Regions from separate parts of the Solibacillus sp. FSL K6-1523 genome, predicted to be linked through region 4. Evidence: a T-box and tRNA genes for the amino acid it is inferred to sense, from the RefSeq annotation. Region 4 holds a T-box; the other regions hold tRNA genes.
What was found. The T-box of region 4 lies ahead of MHI10_RS14805 (valine--tRNA ligase). A T-box ahead of a tRNA ligase gene usually reads a tRNA of that ligase, here a tRNA-Val.
Positions count from the first base shown of each region.

Region 1: it encodes a tRNA-Val, which carries the amino acid that the T-box ahead of MHI10_RS14805 (valine--tRNA ligase) is inferred to sense. The anticodon was not compared.
Region 2: it encodes a tRNA-Val, which carries the amino acid that the T-box ahead of MHI10_RS14805 (valine--tRNA ligase) is inferred to sense. The anticodon was not compared.
Region 3: it encodes a tRNA-Val, which carries the amino acid that the T-box ahead of MHI10_RS14805 (valine--tRNA ligase) is inferred to sense. The anticodon was not compared.

Region 1 covers NZ_JBBOSU010000001.1:3,784,413-3,788,606, reverse strand. The annotation lists rRNA gene MHI10_RS18290 (23S ribosomal RNA) at 1-2,070, shown strand, start outside; rRNA gene rrf (5S ribosomal RNA) at 2,190-2,305, shown strand; tRNA gene MHI10_RS18280 (tRNA-Asn) at 2,320-2,394, shown strand; tRNA gene MHI10_RS18275 (tRNA-Ser) at 2,403-2,494, shown strand; tRNA gene MHI10_RS18270 (tRNA-Glu) at 2,513-2,587, shown strand; tRNA gene MHI10_RS18265 (tRNA-Val) at 2,610-2,685, shown strand; tRNA gene MHI10_RS18260 (tRNA-Met) at 2,703-2,777, shown strand; tRNA gene MHI10_RS18255 (tRNA-Asp) at 2,781-2,856, shown strand; tRNA gene MHI10_RS18250 (tRNA-Phe) at 2,881-2,956, shown strand; tRNA gene MHI10_RS18245 (tRNA-Thr) at 2,976-3,051, shown strand; tRNA gene MHI10_RS18240 (tRNA-Tyr) at 3,058-3,141, shown strand; tRNA gene MHI10_RS18235 (tRNA-Trp) at 3,153-3,226, shown strand; tRNA gene MHI10_RS18230 (tRNA-His) at 3,259-3,334, shown strand; tRNA gene MHI10_RS18225 (tRNA-His) at 3,381-3,456, shown strand; tRNA gene MHI10_RS18220 (tRNA-Gln) at 3,485-3,559, shown strand; tRNA gene MHI10_RS18215 (tRNA-Gly) at 3,567-3,641, shown strand; tRNA gene MHI10_RS18210 (tRNA-Cys) at 3,659-3,732, shown strand; tRNA gene MHI10_RS18205 (tRNA-Leu) at 3,783-3,864, shown strand; gene MHI10_RS18200 (alpha/beta hydrolase) at 4,063-4,194, opposite strand, start outside.
Region 2 covers NZ_JBBOSU010000001.1:3,402,629-3,406,822, reverse strand. The annotation lists gene tnpB (IS200/IS605 family element RNA-guided endonuclease TnpB) at 1-364, shown strand, start outside; gene MHI10_RS16445 (MBL fold metallo-hydrolase) at 653-1,630, shown strand; tRNA gene MHI10_RS16440 (tRNA-Val) at 2,197-2,272, shown strand; tRNA gene MHI10_RS16435 (tRNA-Thr) at 2,282-2,357, shown strand; tRNA gene MHI10_RS16430 (tRNA-Lys) at 2,364-2,439, shown strand; tRNA gene MHI10_RS16425 (tRNA-Leu) at 2,458-2,542, shown strand; tRNA gene MHI10_RS16420 (tRNA-Gly) at 2,585-2,659, shown strand; tRNA gene MHI10_RS16415 (tRNA-Leu) at 2,666-2,754, shown strand; tRNA gene MHI10_RS16410 (tRNA-Arg) at 2,778-2,854, shown strand; tRNA gene MHI10_RS16405 (tRNA-Pro) at 2,876-2,952, shown strand; tRNA gene MHI10_RS16400 (tRNA-Ala) at 2,959-3,034, shown strand; tRNA gene MHI10_RS16395 (tRNA-Met) at 3,062-3,135, shown strand; tRNA gene MHI10_RS16390 (tRNA-Ile) at 3,143-3,219, shown strand; tRNA gene MHI10_RS16385 (tRNA-Ser) at 3,238-3,330, shown strand; tRNA gene MHI10_RS16380 (tRNA-Met) at 3,375-3,449, shown strand; tRNA gene MHI10_RS16375 (tRNA-Asp) at 3,454-3,529, shown strand; tRNA gene MHI10_RS16370 (tRNA-Phe) at 3,556-3,631, shown strand; tRNA gene MHI10_RS16365 (tRNA-Gly) at 3,637-3,710, shown strand; tRNA gene MHI10_RS16360 (tRNA-Ile) at 3,721-3,797, shown strand; tRNA gene MHI10_RS16355 (tRNA-Asn) at 3,816-3,890, shown strand; tRNA gene MHI10_RS16350 (tRNA-Ser) at 3,903-3,993, shown strand; tRNA gene MHI10_RS16345 (tRNA-Glu) at 4,002-4,073, shown strand.
Region 3 covers NZ_JBBOSU010000001.1:304,473-308,666, reverse strand. The annotation lists gene MHI10_RS01565 (S-layer homology domain-containing protein) at 1-454, shown strand, start outside; tRNA gene MHI10_RS01560 (tRNA-Glu) at 724-795, opposite strand; tRNA gene MHI10_RS01555 (tRNA-Asn) at 797-871, opposite strand; tRNA gene MHI10_RS01550 (tRNA-Ile) at 878-954, opposite strand; tRNA gene MHI10_RS01545 (tRNA-Phe) at 972-1,044, opposite strand; tRNA gene MHI10_RS01540 (tRNA-Asp) at 1,054-1,129, opposite strand; tRNA gene MHI10_RS01535 (tRNA-Met) at 1,133-1,207, opposite strand; tRNA gene MHI10_RS01530 (tRNA-Ser) at 1,252-1,344, opposite strand; tRNA gene MHI10_RS01525 (tRNA-Ala) at 1,356-1,431, opposite strand; tRNA gene MHI10_RS01520 (tRNA-Pro) at 1,441-1,517, opposite strand; tRNA gene MHI10_RS01515 (tRNA-Arg) at 1,540-1,616, opposite strand; tRNA gene MHI10_RS01510 (tRNA-Leu) at 1,639-1,727, opposite strand; tRNA gene MHI10_RS01505 (tRNA-Gly) at 1,734-1,808, opposite strand; tRNA gene MHI10_RS01500 (tRNA-Lys) at 1,851-1,926, opposite strand; tRNA gene MHI10_RS01495 (tRNA-Thr) at 1,933-2,008, opposite strand; tRNA gene MHI10_RS01490 (tRNA-Val) at 2,018-2,093, opposite strand; rRNA gene rrf (5S ribosomal RNA) at 2,101-2,216, opposite strand; rRNA gene MHI10_RS01480 (23S ribosomal RNA) at 2,405-4,194, opposite strand, start outside.
Region 4 covers NZ_JBBOSU010000001.1:3,057,035-3,061,228, reverse strand. The annotation lists gene MHI10_RS14820 (hypothetical protein) at 1-488, shown strand, start outside; gene MHI10_RS14815 (hypothetical protein) at 469-660, opposite strand; gene chrA (chromate efflux transporter) at 922-2,070, shown strand; T-box leader at 2,156-2,527, shown strand; gene MHI10_RS14805 (valine--tRNA ligase) at 2,618-4,194, shown strand, end outside.

The DNA of each region.
Region 1 (4,194 bases), 730 kb from region 4:
CTCTCCGAAATAGCTTTAGGGCTAGCCTCGTGATTGAGAATACTGGAGGTAGAGCACTGTTTGGACTAGGGGGGCATCTCGCTTTACCGAATTCAGACAAACTCCGAATGCCAGATATTTATACACGGGAGTCAGACTGCGAGTGATAAGATCCGTAGTCAAGAGGGAAACAGCCCAGACCACCAGCTAAGGTCCCAAAGTAATCGTTAAGTGGAAAAGGATGTGGCGTTGCTTAGACAACCAGGATGTTGGCTCAGAAGCAGCCATCATTTAAAGAGTGCGTAATAGCTCACTGGTCGAGTGACGCTGCGCCGAAAATTTATCGGGGCTAAACGATTCACCGAAGCTGTGGATGCATCCGTATGGATGCGTGGTAGGAGAGCGTTCTAAGGGCGTTGAAGTCAGACCGGAAGGACTGGTGGAGCGCTTAGAAGTGAGAATGCCGGTATGAGTAGCGAAAGACGGGTGAGAATCCCGTCCACCGTATGACTAAGGTTTCCTGAGGAAGGCTCGTCCGCTCAGGGTTAGTCGGGACCTAAGCCGAGGCCGATAGGCGTAGGCGATGGACAACAGGTTGATATTCCTGTACCACCTCCTCACCGTTTGAGAAATGGGGGGACGCAGTAGGATAGGGTAAGCAGAGCGTTGGTTGTCTCTGTTCAAGCAGTAAGGCGTGTGTGTAGGCAAATCCGCACACTAATACGTTGAGCTGTGATGACGAGTCCGTATGGACGAAGTTCCTGATTTCACACTGCCAAGAAAAGCCTCTATCGAGGTGAGAGGTGCCCGTACCGCAAACCGACACAGGTAGTCGAGGAGAGAATCCTAAGGTGTGCGAGAGAACTCTCGTTAAGGAACTCGGCAAAATGACCCCGTAACTTCGGGAGAAGGGGTGCTCTTGAGCGTGCAAGCGCATGAGAGCCGCAGTGAATAGGCCCAGGCGACTGTTTAGCAAAAACACAGGTCTCTGCAAAACCGTAAGGTGAAGTATAGGGGCTGACGCCTGCCCGGTGCTGGAAGGTTAAGAGGAGTGGTTAGCGCAAGCGAAGCTACGAATTGAAGCCCCAGTAAACGGCGGCCGTAACTATAACGGTCCTAAGGTAGCGAAATTCCTTGTCGGGTAAGTTCCGACCCGCACGAAAGGCGTAACGATCTGGGCACTGTCTCAACGAGAGACTCGGTGAAATTATAGTACCTGTGAAGATGCAGGTTACCCGCGACAGGACGGAAAGACCCCGTGGAGCTTTACTGTAGCCTGATATTGAATTTTGGTACAACTTGTACAGGATAGGTAGGAGCCAGAGATCTCGGAGCGCCAGCTTCGAAGGAGGCGTCAGTGGGATACTACCCTGGTTGTATTGAACTTCTAACCCATGCCCCTTAGCGGGGTAGGAGACAGTGTCAGGCGGACAGTTTGACTGGGGCGGTCGCCTCCTAAAGAGTAACGGAGGCGCCCAAAGGTTCCCTCAGAATGGTTGGAAATCATTCGTAGAGTGTAAAGGCATAAGGGAGCTTGACTGCGAGACCTACAAGTCGAGCAGGGTCGAAAGACGGGCTTAGTGATCCGGTGGTTCCGCATGGAAGGGCCATCGCTCAACGGATAAAAGCTACCCCGGGGATAACAGGCTTATCTCCCCCAAGAGTCCACATCGACGGGGAGGTTTGGCACCTCGATGTCGGCTCATCGCATCCTGGGGCTGTAGTCGGTCCCAAGGGTTGGGCTGTTCGCCCATTAAAGCGGTACGCGAGCTGGGTTCAGAACGTCGTGAGACAGTTCGGTCCCTATCCGTCGTGGGCGTAGGAAATTTGAGAGGAGCTGTCCTTAGTACGAGAGGACCGGGATGGACACACCGCTGGTGTACCAGTTGTTCTGCCAAGAGCATCGCTGGGTAGCTATGTGTGGACGGGATAAGTGCTGAAAGCATCTAAGCATGAAGCCCCCCTCAAGATGAGATTTCCCATTACGCAAGTAAGTAAGACCCCTGAAAGACGATCAGGTAGATAGGTTCGAGGTGGAAGTGTGGCGACATATGGAGCTGACGAATACTAATCGGTCGAGGACTTAACCACAATTTATTGCACAATTCAATGAAACGTTTATCCAGTTTTGAAAGAATAAAATAAAAAATCACTAATAACACTTGACATTTTAAGTGTAAATGGTATAATGAATATTGTCTTTCAAATAGTCTAGTGATGATGGCAAAGAGGTCACACCCGTTCCCATACCGAACACGGAAGTTAAGCTCTTTAGCGCCGATGGTAGTTGGGGGCTTCCCCCTGTGAGAGTAGGACATCGCTAGGCGTACACAACAATATTCCGAAGTAGCTCAGTGGTAGAGCAACCGGCTGTTAACCGGTTGGTCGTAGGTTCGAGTCCTACCTTCGGAGCCATTCTTCTTGGAGAGTTGTCCGAGAGGTCGAAGGAGCACGATTGGAAATCGTGTATGCGGATAACACTGCATCAAGGGTTCAAATCCCTTACTCTCCGCCAGACTATAATAATTCCATTGGCCCGTTGGTCAAGCGGTTAAGACACCGCCCTTTCACGGCGGTAACACGGGTTCGAATCCCGTACGGGTCACCATTCAACATTTATTATCCAGCATGGAGGATTAGCTCAGCTGGGAGAGCATCTGCCTTACAAGCAGAGGGTCGGCGGTTCGAGCCCGTCATCCTCCACCATAAAAAAATAGTATTATCGCGGGGTGGAGCAGTGGTAGCTCGTCGGGCTCATAACCCGAAGGTCACAGGTTCAAGTCCTGTCCCCGCAACCAAATGGTCCCGTGGTGTAGCGGTTAACATGCCTGCCTGTCACGCAGGAGATCGCCGGTTCGATCCCGGTCGGGACCGCCATTTTATATTTCATACATAAAATATGGGTCAGTAGCTCAGTTGGTAGAGCATTAGATTGAAGCTCTAAGTGTCGGCGGTTCGATTCCGTCCTGACCCACCATATTTTTTAAAAGTAATTTGCCGGTGTAGCTCAGTTGGTAGAGCAACTGACTTGTAATCAGTAGGTCGAGGGTTCGACTCCTTTCGCCGGCACCATTAATAGGTGGGGTAGCGAAGTGGCTAAACGCGGCGGACTGTAAATCCGCTCCTTAGGGTTCGGCGGTTCGAATCCGTCCCCCACCACCATTTTCAATCGCAGGGGCATAGTTTAAAGGTAGAACTACGGTCTCCAAAACCGTCAGTGTGGGTTCGATTCCTACTGCCCCTGCCAATTAAATAAACAACAAACGAAATAATATAATGGCGGTTGTGGTGAAGTGGTTAACACACCTGATTGTGGTTCAGGCATTCGTGGGTTCGATTCCCATCAGTCGCCCCATTCTTTATTTAGTTTAAAGGTTTATTTCAAATAAGATAATATAATGGCGGTTGTGGTGAAGTGGTTAACACACCTGATTGTGGTTCAGGCATTCGTGGGTTCGATTCCCATCAGTCGCCCCATTTCTTATAAAATATTAATTTACTTCATTGGGGTATAGCCAAGCGGTAAGGCAACGGATTTTGATTCCGTCATGCCCTGGTTCGAATCCAGGTTCCCCAGCCATTTTTTTGCGGAAGTAGTTCAGTGGTAGAACACCACCTTGCCAAGGTGGGGGTCGCGAGTTCGAACCTCGTCTTCCGCTCCAAAAATATAATTATATATGGCGGCATAGCCAAGTGGTAAGGCACAGGTCTGCAACACCTCTACCACCGGTTCAAATCCGGTTGCCGCCTCCATATACTTTAAATCGGTTATTCCGGTTTTTTTTATTCCTTTTTTTTGATATGCCGGTATGGCGGAATTGGCAGACGCGCGCGACTCAAAATCGCGTTCCGTGAGGAGTGTCGGTTCGACCCCGACTATCGGTATCTATGTGCAGACGTATTAAGAGTTCTCATTAATTTGAGGACTCTTTTTTGTTGTCTAAAAGCCTAAATTTGCAAAGATACATGAAGTAGGGGATTAGATGGGAGCATCGACTATTTCTCCGATGTGCATCTCGACTTCTATGAAGAGCCTGATTCTATATATAACGGTTTGAGCAGTGTTTTTGATTCCTTTCACACCTATTTTACTTCTACTTCTATCGTTCGATTCAATCCATATTTTGCAGCATCAATATATTCTTGAATTGTTTTGTTTGCGATGTTTGCATGCGGATTTAATGACTCGAAGCCGTGGTATGCACCCGCATATAA
Region 2 (4,194 bases), 350 kb from region 4:
CACTGAAATTGTCAAAAATCACGACATCATTGGAATTGAAGATTTGCGTGTTAGTAAGATGCAAAAGAATCCCCAACTTGCCAAGGTCATTAGTGATGCGAGCTGGTCAGAATTCGCGTATATGCTCGAGTACAAAGCACAATGGCACGGCAAACAGGTGATTCGAGTAGGTAAAACATTTGCCTCCAGCCAGCTCTGTTCACATTGTGGCTATCAACATAAAGACGTAAAGAATCTCGCTATCCGAACATGGACGTGTCCAAACTGTCATACGCAACATGACCGAGATCTTAACGCAAGCATCAATATTCTACAAGAAGCATTAAGGCTTCAAACCGTAGGGACTACGGGGCTAGCTCGGTGAATTCTCCATCTAATAGAGATTTCAGCCAAGAATCTCCCTTCTCTAAGCGATAGCGTAGGTGGGAGTAGTTCAATTGGTTATTATTGAGTACAAATAACTTGGCTCTATCTTTGTATGACGGCAGATTAACTAAGAAATGTATCAATTAATACCGTGCATTGTTAAATACGAAATTCTACTGACTTAATTCCGATGAATAGTATGAATAAAGATTTTGGAATATACTTGTAATTGTGTTGAGGAAATGGTCTCTGATAGATAACTAAAACTAAGAAAGTAGGTTTGAATATGCAAACGGTTTACATAAGTGAGGAAAAGCAAGTATATCCGATTATTTTTGAAATGAATTATGGTCAGTTGAGTAGTATAAATTGTTATTTGTATAAGCACGGATCTAAGCTTACATTGATCGATGCAGGGCTGGATATACCGGAATACCGTAATTTTTTTGAGGCGCAATTAGCTGCTTACGGGTTTCAAATTGGAGATATCGATCAAATTTTATTAACCCATCATCATGAGGATCACATTGGCTTAGTTAATTATATAATTCAACAACATCAAATTCCTGTTTATGCATATACGCTAGCACTGCCACGCCTTTATTTTACGGAAGAATATCAGATTCAGAAGAAAACGTTTTTTGAACGGTTATATAAGCAATATGGATGTGAAGAAGTAGCACAGCAAAGACTTCTAAAAATGCAGCAAACAATGAAAAATAGTAATCAGTTAAAAATTAAAGGAACAATTACGGCACTTGATCATCATGATATGCTCGATGATTTACAAGTCATCGCTGTGCCTGGGCATTCACCAGACTCGATTATGTTTTATGATCAACAGGCGAAATGGTTATTTGTAGGGGATTTAGTGATGTATAAAGGAACGACCAATGCATTAATCGACCATGACGACGAAGGGCAACTATTGCCGACTGTTATGCAATACAAAAATTCACTTGAACTTTGTTTGAAGTATGATGTTCGCACTGTTTTTGCAGGGCATCAGCAAGTTTTTTCAGATTTACCTGAAATTATACAAAAAAATTTGGCGCGTATTGAATATAAATTAAATCGTTTAACGAAAAAAGTTACAGAAGGAAATGAAACGATCCTTCAATTGGCATCGGCTATTTATGGAGAACGCATAAATAAAGAGATGACACTTATTTTATCTGAAATCATTGGTTATACGATGTATGCGGAAAGGATGGGGGAAGTGAAACGTGTTGTGGAAAAAACGGGACTGCATTTTTACAGATAAATTTTAGTTGATTATTTAATGGTAAACCTTAACAAGAATGCAAGTTGATTGGAATGAAGAGGAGGCGACTCCAACGAGTAAGGAACATAGGGTAAAACCACCATGTCTTGTGGCAACGCCTTTGTTCCCCAATTAAGCCGGGGTTTGACTCCCCACTGAATAGAATTTCCTATTGGGCATTTATTCCCCACTTAGAGAAGTGGGGGATAAATGCTGGATTAAGTTAAAAAACTTAAGAAATTTATGACGAATAAAAATGGTGATTAAAGTTGCGAAATAAACATGATTCATACAATAATATGTAAATTTCGGATGGAAATAGATTAATAAGTAAAATATTTGTAAACAGTAGTTGAAAAATAATTGTAATCGTATTAAACTTTCGTTATGCTTAATAAATCACTTTTAGTAAATAGTTCCGCTATTAATTAGTAGTTTTAGAAAAAAATAAACTTTTTTTAAAAAAGTTCTAAAAAACTATTGCATTTCAGTTAAAAGCTTGATATTATAAGTCTTGTCCTTAACAAATAGGACATAACGTTAATAAGTAATTATTAATGTCCCATGGAGGATTAGCTCAGCTGGGAGAGCATCTGCCTTACAAGCAGAGGGTCGGCGGTTCGAGCCCGTCATCCTCCACCATTTCTAAATGCCGGTGTAGCTCAGTTGGTAGAGCAACTGACTTGTAATCAGTAGGTCGAGGGTTCGACTCCTTTCGCCGGCACCATTAAGAGAGCCATTAGCTCAGTTGGTAGAGCATCTGACTTTTAATCAGAGGGTCGTAGGTTCGAATCCTGCATGGCTCACCAGTTTTATATATGTCTGCTGCGGGTGTGGCGGAACTGGCAGACGCACTAGACTTAGGATCTAGCGCCGCGAGGCGTGGGGGTTCGACTCCCTTCACCCGCACCATTAAATTAAATAACTTGTCAGAATAAAAATTCTTAAGCATATGCGGAAGTAGTTCAGTGGTAGAACACCACCTTGCCAAGGTGGGGGTCGCGAGTTCGAACCTCGTCTTCCGCTCCAACATATGCCGGGGTGGCGGAACTGGCAGACGCACAGGACTTAAAATCCTGCGGTGAGTGATCATCGTGCCGGTTCGATTCCGGCCCTCGGCACCATTTTCTTTTAAACAAATATTTATGCGCCCGTAGCTCAATTGGATAGAGCGTCTGACTACGGATCAGAAGGTTGTGGGTTCGACTCCTGCCGGGCGCGCCATATAATTTAAATGATATTTTTCGGAATGTAGCTCAGCTTGGTAGAGCACTTGGTTTGGGACCAAGGGGTCGTAGGTTCGAATCCTGTCATTCCGACCATTTTATGGGGCCTTAGCTCAGCTGGGAGAGCGCCTGCCTTGCACGCAGGAGGTCAGCGGTTCGATCCCGCTAGGCTCCACCAAAACAATTTTAACCATATAAAGATCCTGGCGGTGTAGCTCAGCTGGCTAGAGCATTCGGTTCATACCCGAAAGGTCGTGGGTTCGACTCCCTCCGCCGCCATCTTAAAGGACCTTTAGCTCAGTTGGTTAGAGCAGACGGCTCATAACCGTCCGGTCACAGGTTCGAGTCCTGTAAGGTCCACCAGTAAATTGAATGTAACATGGAGGTATACCCAAGTTCGGCTGAAGGGATCGGTCTTGAAAACCGACAGGCGGGTAACACCGCGCGGGGGTTCGAATCCCTCTACCTCCTCCATTTTTAAATATTGGTGTACAAAAGACTGAAAAAAATAGTATTATCGCGGGGTGGAGCAGTGGTAGCTCGTCGGGCTCATAACCCGAAGGTCACAGGTTCAAGTCCTGTCCCCGCAACCAAAATGGTCCCGTGGTGTAGCGGTTAACATGCCTGCCTGTCACGCAGGAGATCGCCGGTTCGATCCCGGTCGGGACCGCCATTTATATATTTATGGAAAAGCATTATGGGTCAGTAGCTCAGTTGGTAGAGCATTAGATTGAAGCTCTAAGTGTCGGCGGTTCGATTCCGTCCTGACCCACCATAATTGCGGGTGTAGTTTAGTGGTAAAACCTCAGCCTTCCAAGCTGATGATGAGAGTTCGATTCTCTTCACCCGCTCCATTTATTTAAAGGGCCTATAGCTCAGCTGGTTAGAGCGCACGCCTGATAAGCGTGAGGTCGATGGTTCGAGTCCATTTAGGCCCACCATTAAAACATCATAATTATTCCGAAGTAGCTCAGTGGTAGAGCAACCGGCTGTTAACCGGTTGGTCGTAGGTTCGAGTCCTACCTTCGGAGCCATTTTTATTCTATGGGGAAGTACCCAAGTGGCTCAAGGGGCGCCCCTGCTAAGGGTGTAGATCGCGTAAGCGGTGCGAGGGTTCGAATCCCTCCTTCTCCGCCATAGAATTAGGCCCGTTGGTCAAGCGGTTAAGACACCGCCCTTTCACGGCGGTAACACGGGTTCGAATCCCGTACGGGTCATCATACATAATCGAAAAGCGCTAGATACGTTACATACGTGTCTAGCGCTTTTTGCGAATTTTATAGAAATAGCTTAGTGCGTATTGGAAGTAAATCGCTCAGTTCTATTTGGAATAAAATG
Region 3 (4,194 bases), 2.8 Mb from region 4:
AGATGCAGAAAGTAGCTATGAAAATTTAGACAACCTCCCACTAAACGTAAGAGCCAATGCTGCACGCAAAACAGTGGATGCTTCCTTGCGAATCGGTAAAGATTGGTCAACCGTATCAAAAGAAAACTCTTGGGATGGCAACTACTTCTATTATTATAAATACGGACGTGGAGAAGCCGATTCAAGCCTTCGTGATTTGACGATTTCCTTTACCTCTAAAAAGGATTTTTATGTAGAATATGAAACGTATGATGGCTATGCCACAGGATTTGTGCAAGGTTACGCAACCGTGATCTCCAATAAAAAAGCGATGCTATCTGAAACTATCGCTGGTGAACGCTGTGTCATTGAGTTTCAAAAGCTAAACAATAATACGATTAAAACGATTGAACACGATTGCGACGGCTCCCGTCAACGCGAAACCAACTTCAATGGCATATTAAAATTAAAATAAAATTGTAATCAGTGAGGACTACATTTAAAAGCCCTCACTGATTTTTTTATACATCAAGTACACTAATATCTATTTTCCTCATCTCCATACATACCAATATCTAAAATTGTATTTATCTTCGCAGCAAATTTACTAAATTCAAGATCAATCACTATTGGCGGAGCATTTTCGTCATTTCGAACATTTACGTTTAATCACAACAAAAAAAGCTATATATAAACTCATAATTTGAGTTTATATATAGCTTTTCCACATAAATATGTTTTATATGACCCGTACGGGATTCGAACCCGTGTTACCGCCGTGAAAGGGCGGTGTCTTAACCGCTTGACCAACGGGCCATGGCTCCGAAGGTAGGACTCGAACCTACGACCAACCGGTTAACAGCCGGTTGCTCTACCACTGAGCTACTTCGGAAAAATATGGTGGGCCTAAATGGACTCGAACCATCGACCTCACGCTTATCAGGCGTGCGCTCTAACCAGCTGAGCTATAGGCCCCAATTTTTTAAAAAAGATGGGTCAGGACGGAATCGAACCGCCGACACTTAGAGCTTCAATCTAATGCTCTACCAACTGAGCTACTGACCCATAAAAAAATGGCGGTCCCGACCGGGATCGAACCGGCGATCTCCTGCGTGACAGGCAGGCATGTTAACCGCTACACCACGGGACCATTTGGTTGCGGGGACAGGACTTGAACCTGTGACCTTCGGGTTATGAGCCCGACGAGCTACCACTGCTCCACCCCGCGACAATATTACTTTATTCTGTTAAAAATTATTACTTTTAAAAAAATGGAGGAGGTAGAGGGATTCGAACCCCCGCGCGGTGTTACCCGCCTGTCGGTTTTCAAGACCGATCCCTTCAGCCGAACTTGGGTATACCTCCGAAGTAAAATATGGTGGAGCCTAGCGGGATCGAACCGCTGACCTCCTGCGTGCAAGGCAGGCGCTCTCCCAGCTGAGCTAAGGCCCCATATAATAATGGTCGGAATGACAGGATTCGAACCTACGACCCCTTGGTCCCAAACCAAGTGCTCTACCAAGCTGAGCTACATTCCGAACATGTCAATTAAATTTATAATGGCGCGCCCGGCAGGAGTCGAACCCACAACCTTCTGATCCGTAGTCAGACGCTCTATCCAATTGAGCTACGGGCGCATAATTATTTTTTTAAAGAAAATGGTGCCGAGGGCCGGAATCGAACCGGCACGATGATCACTCACCGCAGGATTTTAAGTCCTGTGCGTCTGCCAGTTCCGCCACCCCGGCATATGTTGGAGCGGAAGACGAGGTTCGAACTCGCGACCCCCACCTTGGCAAGGTGGTGTTCTACCACTGAACTACTTCCGCATATGCTTAAGAATTTTTATTCTGACAATGTATTAAATTAACTGGTGAGCCATGCAGGATTCGAACCTACGACCCTCTGATTAAAAGTCAGATGCTCTACCAACTGAGCTAATGGCTCTCTAAATGGTGCCGGCGAAAGGAGTCGAACCCTCGACCTACTGATTACAAGTCAGTTGCTCTACCAACTGAGCTACACCGGCGTTTAGAAATGGTGGAGGATGACGGGCTCGAACCGCCGACCCTCTGCTTGTAAGGCAGATGCTCTCCCAGCTGAGCTAATCCTCCATTATTTGCGAAGCGATGTCCTACTCTCACAGGGGGAAGCCCCCAACTACCATCGGCGCTAAAGAGCTTAACTTCCGTGTTCGGTATGGGAACGGGTGTGACCTCTTTGCCATCATCACTTCACTTATTCGGCTTCCAATACACGGCGCTATCCTGCGTCAACCGCCTTCGCTCAATCAGTCACGTACTTAAGTAAGCTCCTTCATTCGCTCAGTTGTTTCCTTGACTAGCTTGTGTCTTGAAACCCTAAGGTTAGAAAGATTATTCTTTCAAAACTGGATAAACGTTTCATTGAAATTGTGCAATAAATTGTGGTTAAGTCCTCGACCGATTAGTATTCGTCAGCTCCATATGTCGCCACACTTCCACCTCGAACCTATCTACCTGATCGTCTTTCAGGGGTCTTACTTACTTGCGTAATGGGAAATCTCATCTTGAGGGGGGCTTCATGCTTAGATGCTTTCAGCACTTATCCCGTCCACACATAGCTACCCAGCGATGCTCTTGGCAGAACAACTGGTACACCAGCGGTGTGTCCATCCCGGTCCTCTCGTACTAAGGACAGCTCCTCTCAAATTTCCTACGCCCACGACGGATAGGGACCGAACTGTCTCACGACGTTCTGAACCCAGCTCGCGTACCGCTTTAATGGGCGAACAGCCCAACCCTTGGGACCGACTACAGCCCCAGGATGCGATGAGCCGACATCGAGGTGCCAAACCTCCCCGTCGATGTGGACTCTTGGGGGAGATAAGCCTGTTATCCCCGGGGTAGCTTTTATCCGTTGAGCGATGGCCCTTCCATGCGGAACCACCGGATCACTAAGCCCGTCTTTCGACCCTGCTCGACTTGTAGGTCTCGCAGTCAAGCTCCCTTATGCCTTTACACTCTACGAATGATTTCCAACCATTCTGAGGGAACCTTTGGGCGCCTCCGTTACTCTTTAGGAGGCGACCGCCCCAGTCAAACTGTCCGCCTGACACTGTCTCCTACCCCGCTAAGGGGCATGGGTTAGAAGTTCAATACAACCAGGGTAGTATCCCACTGACGCCTCCTTCGAAGCTGGCGCTCCGAGATCTCTGGCTCCTACCTATCCTGTACAAGTTGTACCAAAATTCAATATCAGGCTACAGTAAAGCTCCACGGGGTCTTTCCGTCCTGTCGCGGGTAACCTGCATCTTCACAGGTACTATAATTTCACCGAGTCTCTCGTTGAGACAGTGCCCAGATCGTTACGCCTTTCGTGCGGGTCGGAACTTACCCGACAAGGAATTTCGCTACCTTAGGACCGTTATAGTTACGGCCGCCGTTTACTGGGGCTTCAATTCGTAGCTTCGCTTGCGCTAACCACTCCTCTTAACCTTCCAGCACCGGGCAGGCGTCAGCCCCTATACTTCACCTTACGGTTTTGCAGAGACCTGTGTTTTTGCTAAACAGTCGCCTGGGCCTATTCACTGCGGCTCTCATGCGCTTGCACGCTCAAGAGCACCCCTTCTCCCGAAGTTACGGGGTCATTTTGCCGAGTTCCTTAACGAGAGTTCTCTCGCACACCTTAGGATTCTCTCCTCGACTACCTGTGTCGGTTTGCGGTACGGGCACCTCTCACCTCGATAGAGGCTTTTCTTGGCAGTGTGAAATCAGGAACTTCGTCCATACGGACTCGTCATCACAGCTCAACGTATTAGTGTGCGGATTTGCCTACACACACGCCTTACTGCTTGAACAGAGACAACCAACGCTCTGCTTACCCTATCCTACTGCGTCCCCCCATTTCTCAAACGGTGAGGAGGTGGTACAGGAATATCAACCTGTTGTCCATCGCCTACGCCTATCGGCCTCGGCTTAGGTCCCGACTAACCCTGAGCGGACGAGCCTTCCTCAGGAAACCTTAGTCATACGGTGGACGGGATTCTCACCCGTCTTTCGCTACTCATACCGGCATTCTCACTTCTAAGCGCTCCACCAGTCCTTCCGGTCTGACTTCAACGCCCTTAGAACGCTCTCCTACCACGCATCCATACGGATGCATCCACAGCTTCGGTGAATCGTTTAGCCCCGATAAATTTTCGGCGCAGCGTCACTCGACCAGTGAGCTATTACG
Region 4 (4,194 bases):
ATAGCGTAAAAGTGTTAATTGAAGGAGAGCAAAGTGCGGTATTTGATGGAGGCTGTCAAGTGAAGTGGAATGTTCGGTGTCAATTTGAAGATCATGTCGCAGAGAAAATCGACAATCAAGAAATTGTAGTGAAAAATATCGAACAAAAAGTAGAACTGCCTGCAATTTCGGAAACACATGAAGTGACAACGGTTACGGAAACTGAAGAAGTTACAGCGATTTCAGAAACACATGAAGTAACTGCAATTTCAGAAACGAAAGAAGTAAATGTCAGTGCCGAAAGCCCTGTAGTGAGTGCGGTCGCGGAAACTCGTGAAGTGAGTGAAACGGTGGTGCTGAAAGAAGTGAATGAAGTCGCGGAATCTCCAAAGCAAATGGAGGAAGAATTGATGTATACTGTGCCTTCAGATGATTTTTATCGAGATCTTTCTGAGGCGTATAAAGTACATCAAGTTATCACTCCAAAAGCTAGAGATAATCAGTCATAAGCAAATAACTGAGACCGATTAAAAGAACGAGTAAAATAATATCGCCAGTTGTCGGTACGAATATTGTTCGAATAGCTTGGAAAATTGTTATGGGGATGATGCAATTTTTTATGAAAAAGCGAGTTTTACGTAACCATGGTGGAAGTAAGTAAGGATTATAACCTTTACGCATTTTCATCATCTCCTTTTTATCAGTATATGCAAGACTTGGTCATGAAGTGAAAAATTGACGTAATGGATTTTAGAAATGGGAAGGCATGGCTTTGCGATTGAGCGAGCGATGTCTTTTTTATTTGTACCTTTTTTAGAGGAAATACTGATATATATAGCTATTGTAAAGAAAATGATAGTTTTGTAAATGTCCTTTTATAAATGGGAAACATTTAGTAAAGTTAGGATAAGTGGATAAAGATAATTTTTTAGGAGTGAAAATTTGCGGAACTTTTTGGATATTTTTTGGACATCGTTGAAATTAGGAGTTACATCGTTTGGAGGACCCGCTGCACATTTAGGATATTTCCAACACATGTATGTGAAACAGAAAAAATGGCTGACGGATGAAGAGTATTTAGATTTGGTCGCATTAAGTCAGTTTTTACCTGGTCCTGCTTCAAGTCAGGTCGGTATGGGAATCGGGTTACGAAAAGGTGGAGTAGCTGGTAGTATTGCCGCGTTCATTGGATTTACACTACCATCAGTCTTGATGTTGATTGTATTTGTGTACATAATGGAACGCTTTGAGATGAGTATCGGTTGGCTACAAGGGTTGAAAATTGTTGCAGTAGCGATTGTTGCACAAGCTATTTTGGATATGGGGAAAAAAATATTAAAGACCCCTTTGCAGTATGCGCTGTTAATTTTAGCGACAATTTTATTACTTTACGCTACATCAATCTATTCACAAGTGGGTGTTCTTATTGGGAGTGCATTCATTGGATTTTTGTTTTTGAAACAGCCAGGTCAAGCGATTCCTAGCGTTGTATTTTCGAAAAAATGGGGTGCCGTATTTTTATCCGCATTTTTGGTGTTATTAATCGGTTTGCCTATTGCTTCCCAATTATTGAAATGGGAATGGCTCGTGCTATTTGAAAAGTTTTATTTAGCGGGGTCACTTGTTTTTGGTGGTGGACATGTTGTTTTACCATTACTAGAATCGCAATTCGTTGGTTCATATGTGACAGCGGAATCCTTTTTAGCAGGATACGGATTAACGCAAGCAGTACCAGGGCCATTGTTTACGTTTGCTAGTTATTTAGGAATGGTCATTGGTGGCATTCCGATTGCCATGCTTGCGACAGTGGCGATCTTTTTACCAGCATTTTTATTAATTGTTGGAGCGTATCCGTTTTGGTCAAGTATTAGTAGTCATCAAGCGTTACGTGGGGCAGTAGCTGGAATGAATGTAGCAGTTATTGGTATTTTAATTGCCGCGTTTATGTCGCCTATTCTCACGTCAACAGTTCGCGATGTAATGGATGCATTTTGGGCAATTGTTTTATTTGTGTTGCTTGTGAAGTTCAAATTGAAGCCGTGGATCATTGTCGTGATAGGTGCTTTAATTGGTGTTACATTTTATCGTTAAATCCGAATTGCATTTTTGGTATATCAGATGGACTCCTGTACTTGAAATTTTAACGAAAAGAGCGTAAAATATATACAATTATATAAATGAAACGTTGAGTAGGAAGAGTATGCTTGAGCGTGATGGTTAGAGAGGAAACGGTAGCTGAAAAGTTTCTACATTGCACGAGCAGAAGGTAGCCTAGGAGTTGACTTAGTGAACGAAGAGTAGCTAATGTCCGGTTAAACACCGTTATCGAATGAAGTGCCGAAAAGCTTAATGAAATTTTGCGAGCGCATGACACGACAAAGGCTTAAAAGAAAGCGTTTGTCAGTCAAGGAACGACGAAGCGAAGCAACCGCAGTGAACTAATGGTTCATGAGGATTGCTGAGTGAGGAGTGACGAAGAATGCGAACGCTTGTCTTAAGCCGCTCGGAATTAAAGGTGGTACCGCGACTTAACTCCCTCGTCCTTTTTTAGACGACGGGAGTTTTCTGTTTGTTCAAAATCTGAACGTAATTACGTTCAGAAACAATCGATTATTTTATTGATAGAGGAGAGAATACAATGACTGAAATTTCAATGCCAACTAAGTATGATCCACAGTCCACAGAAGCAGGCCGCTATGAATGGTGGTTAAAAGGTAAATTTTTCGAAGCAGATCCAACAAGTGATAAGGAACCATACTCAATTGTTATTCCACCGCCAAACGTAACAGGGAAATTACACCTTGGTCACGCTTGGGATACAACGTTACAAGATATTTTAACGCGTATGAAACGCATGCAAGGTTACGATGCGCTATGGTTACCAGGGATGGACCATGCAGGAATTGCAACACAAGCGAAAGTAGAAGAAAAATTGCGCGGAGAAGGCATTTCACGCTATGACCTTGGTCGTGAAAAGTTCTTAGAAAAAACATGGGAATGGAAAGAGGAATATGCCTCACATATCCGTGCACAATGGTCAAAACTAGGTCTTGGATTAGATTATTCAAAAGAGCGCTTCACGTTAGACGAGGGCTTAAATGTTGCGGTTAATGAAGTATTCGTAACATTATACGAAAAAGGCTTAATTTACCGCGGTGAGCGTATTATTAACTGGGATCCAGCAGCTAAAACAGCGTTATCTGACATCGAAGTAATTCACAAAGAAGTAGAAGGCGCATTTTACCATATGGAATACCCATTAGCTGACGGTTCTGGCGTTTTACGTGTTGCGACAACTCGTCCAGAAACGATGCTTGGTGACTCTGGTATCGCGGTTCACCCGGAAGATGAGCGCTATGCACACCTAGTGGGGAAAACAGTTATTTTACCAATCGTTGGACGCGAAATACCAATTGTAGCGGATGACTATGTTGATAAAGATTTCGGAACTGGCGTTGTTAAAATGACACCAGCACATGACCCGAATGACTTTGAAGTTGGTAATCGTCATAACTTAGAACGAATTTTAGTGATGCATGAAGACGGTACAATGAATGAGCTTGCGGGTAAATATAATGGTATGGATCGTTTTGAATGCCGTAAGCAAATCGTAGCGGATTTACAAGAAGCAGGCGTATTAGTTGAAATCGAAACGCATGTACATCAAGTAGGTCACTCAGAGCGTACAAATGCTGTAGTAGAGCCATATTTATCGAAACAATGGTTCGTGAAAATGGGGCCATTAGCAGAAGATGCGTTAGCAATGCAAGCAAATGAGGACGAAAAAGTAAACTTCGTGCCAAACCGCTTTGAAAATACGTATAATCGTTGGATGGAAAACATTCATGACTGGTGTATTTCTCGTCAACTTTGGTGGGGACATCAAATTCCAGCTTGGTATCATAATGAAACAGGCGAAGTATATGTAGGTAAAGAAGCACCAGCAGATGCTGAAAACTGGACGCAAGATGAAGATGTACTCGATACATGGTTCTCATCTGCTTTATGGCCGTTTTCAACGATGGATTGGCCAAATGAAGACAGTGAATTATTCAAACGTTATTACCCAACTAGCACGTTAGTAACGGGCTATGACATTATTTTCTTCTGGGTTAGCCGTATGATTTTCCAAGGGAAGGAATTTACAGGCGAGCGTCCATTTAAAGATGTATTAATTCACGGTTTAGTACGTGATGAAGAAGGACGCAAAATGAG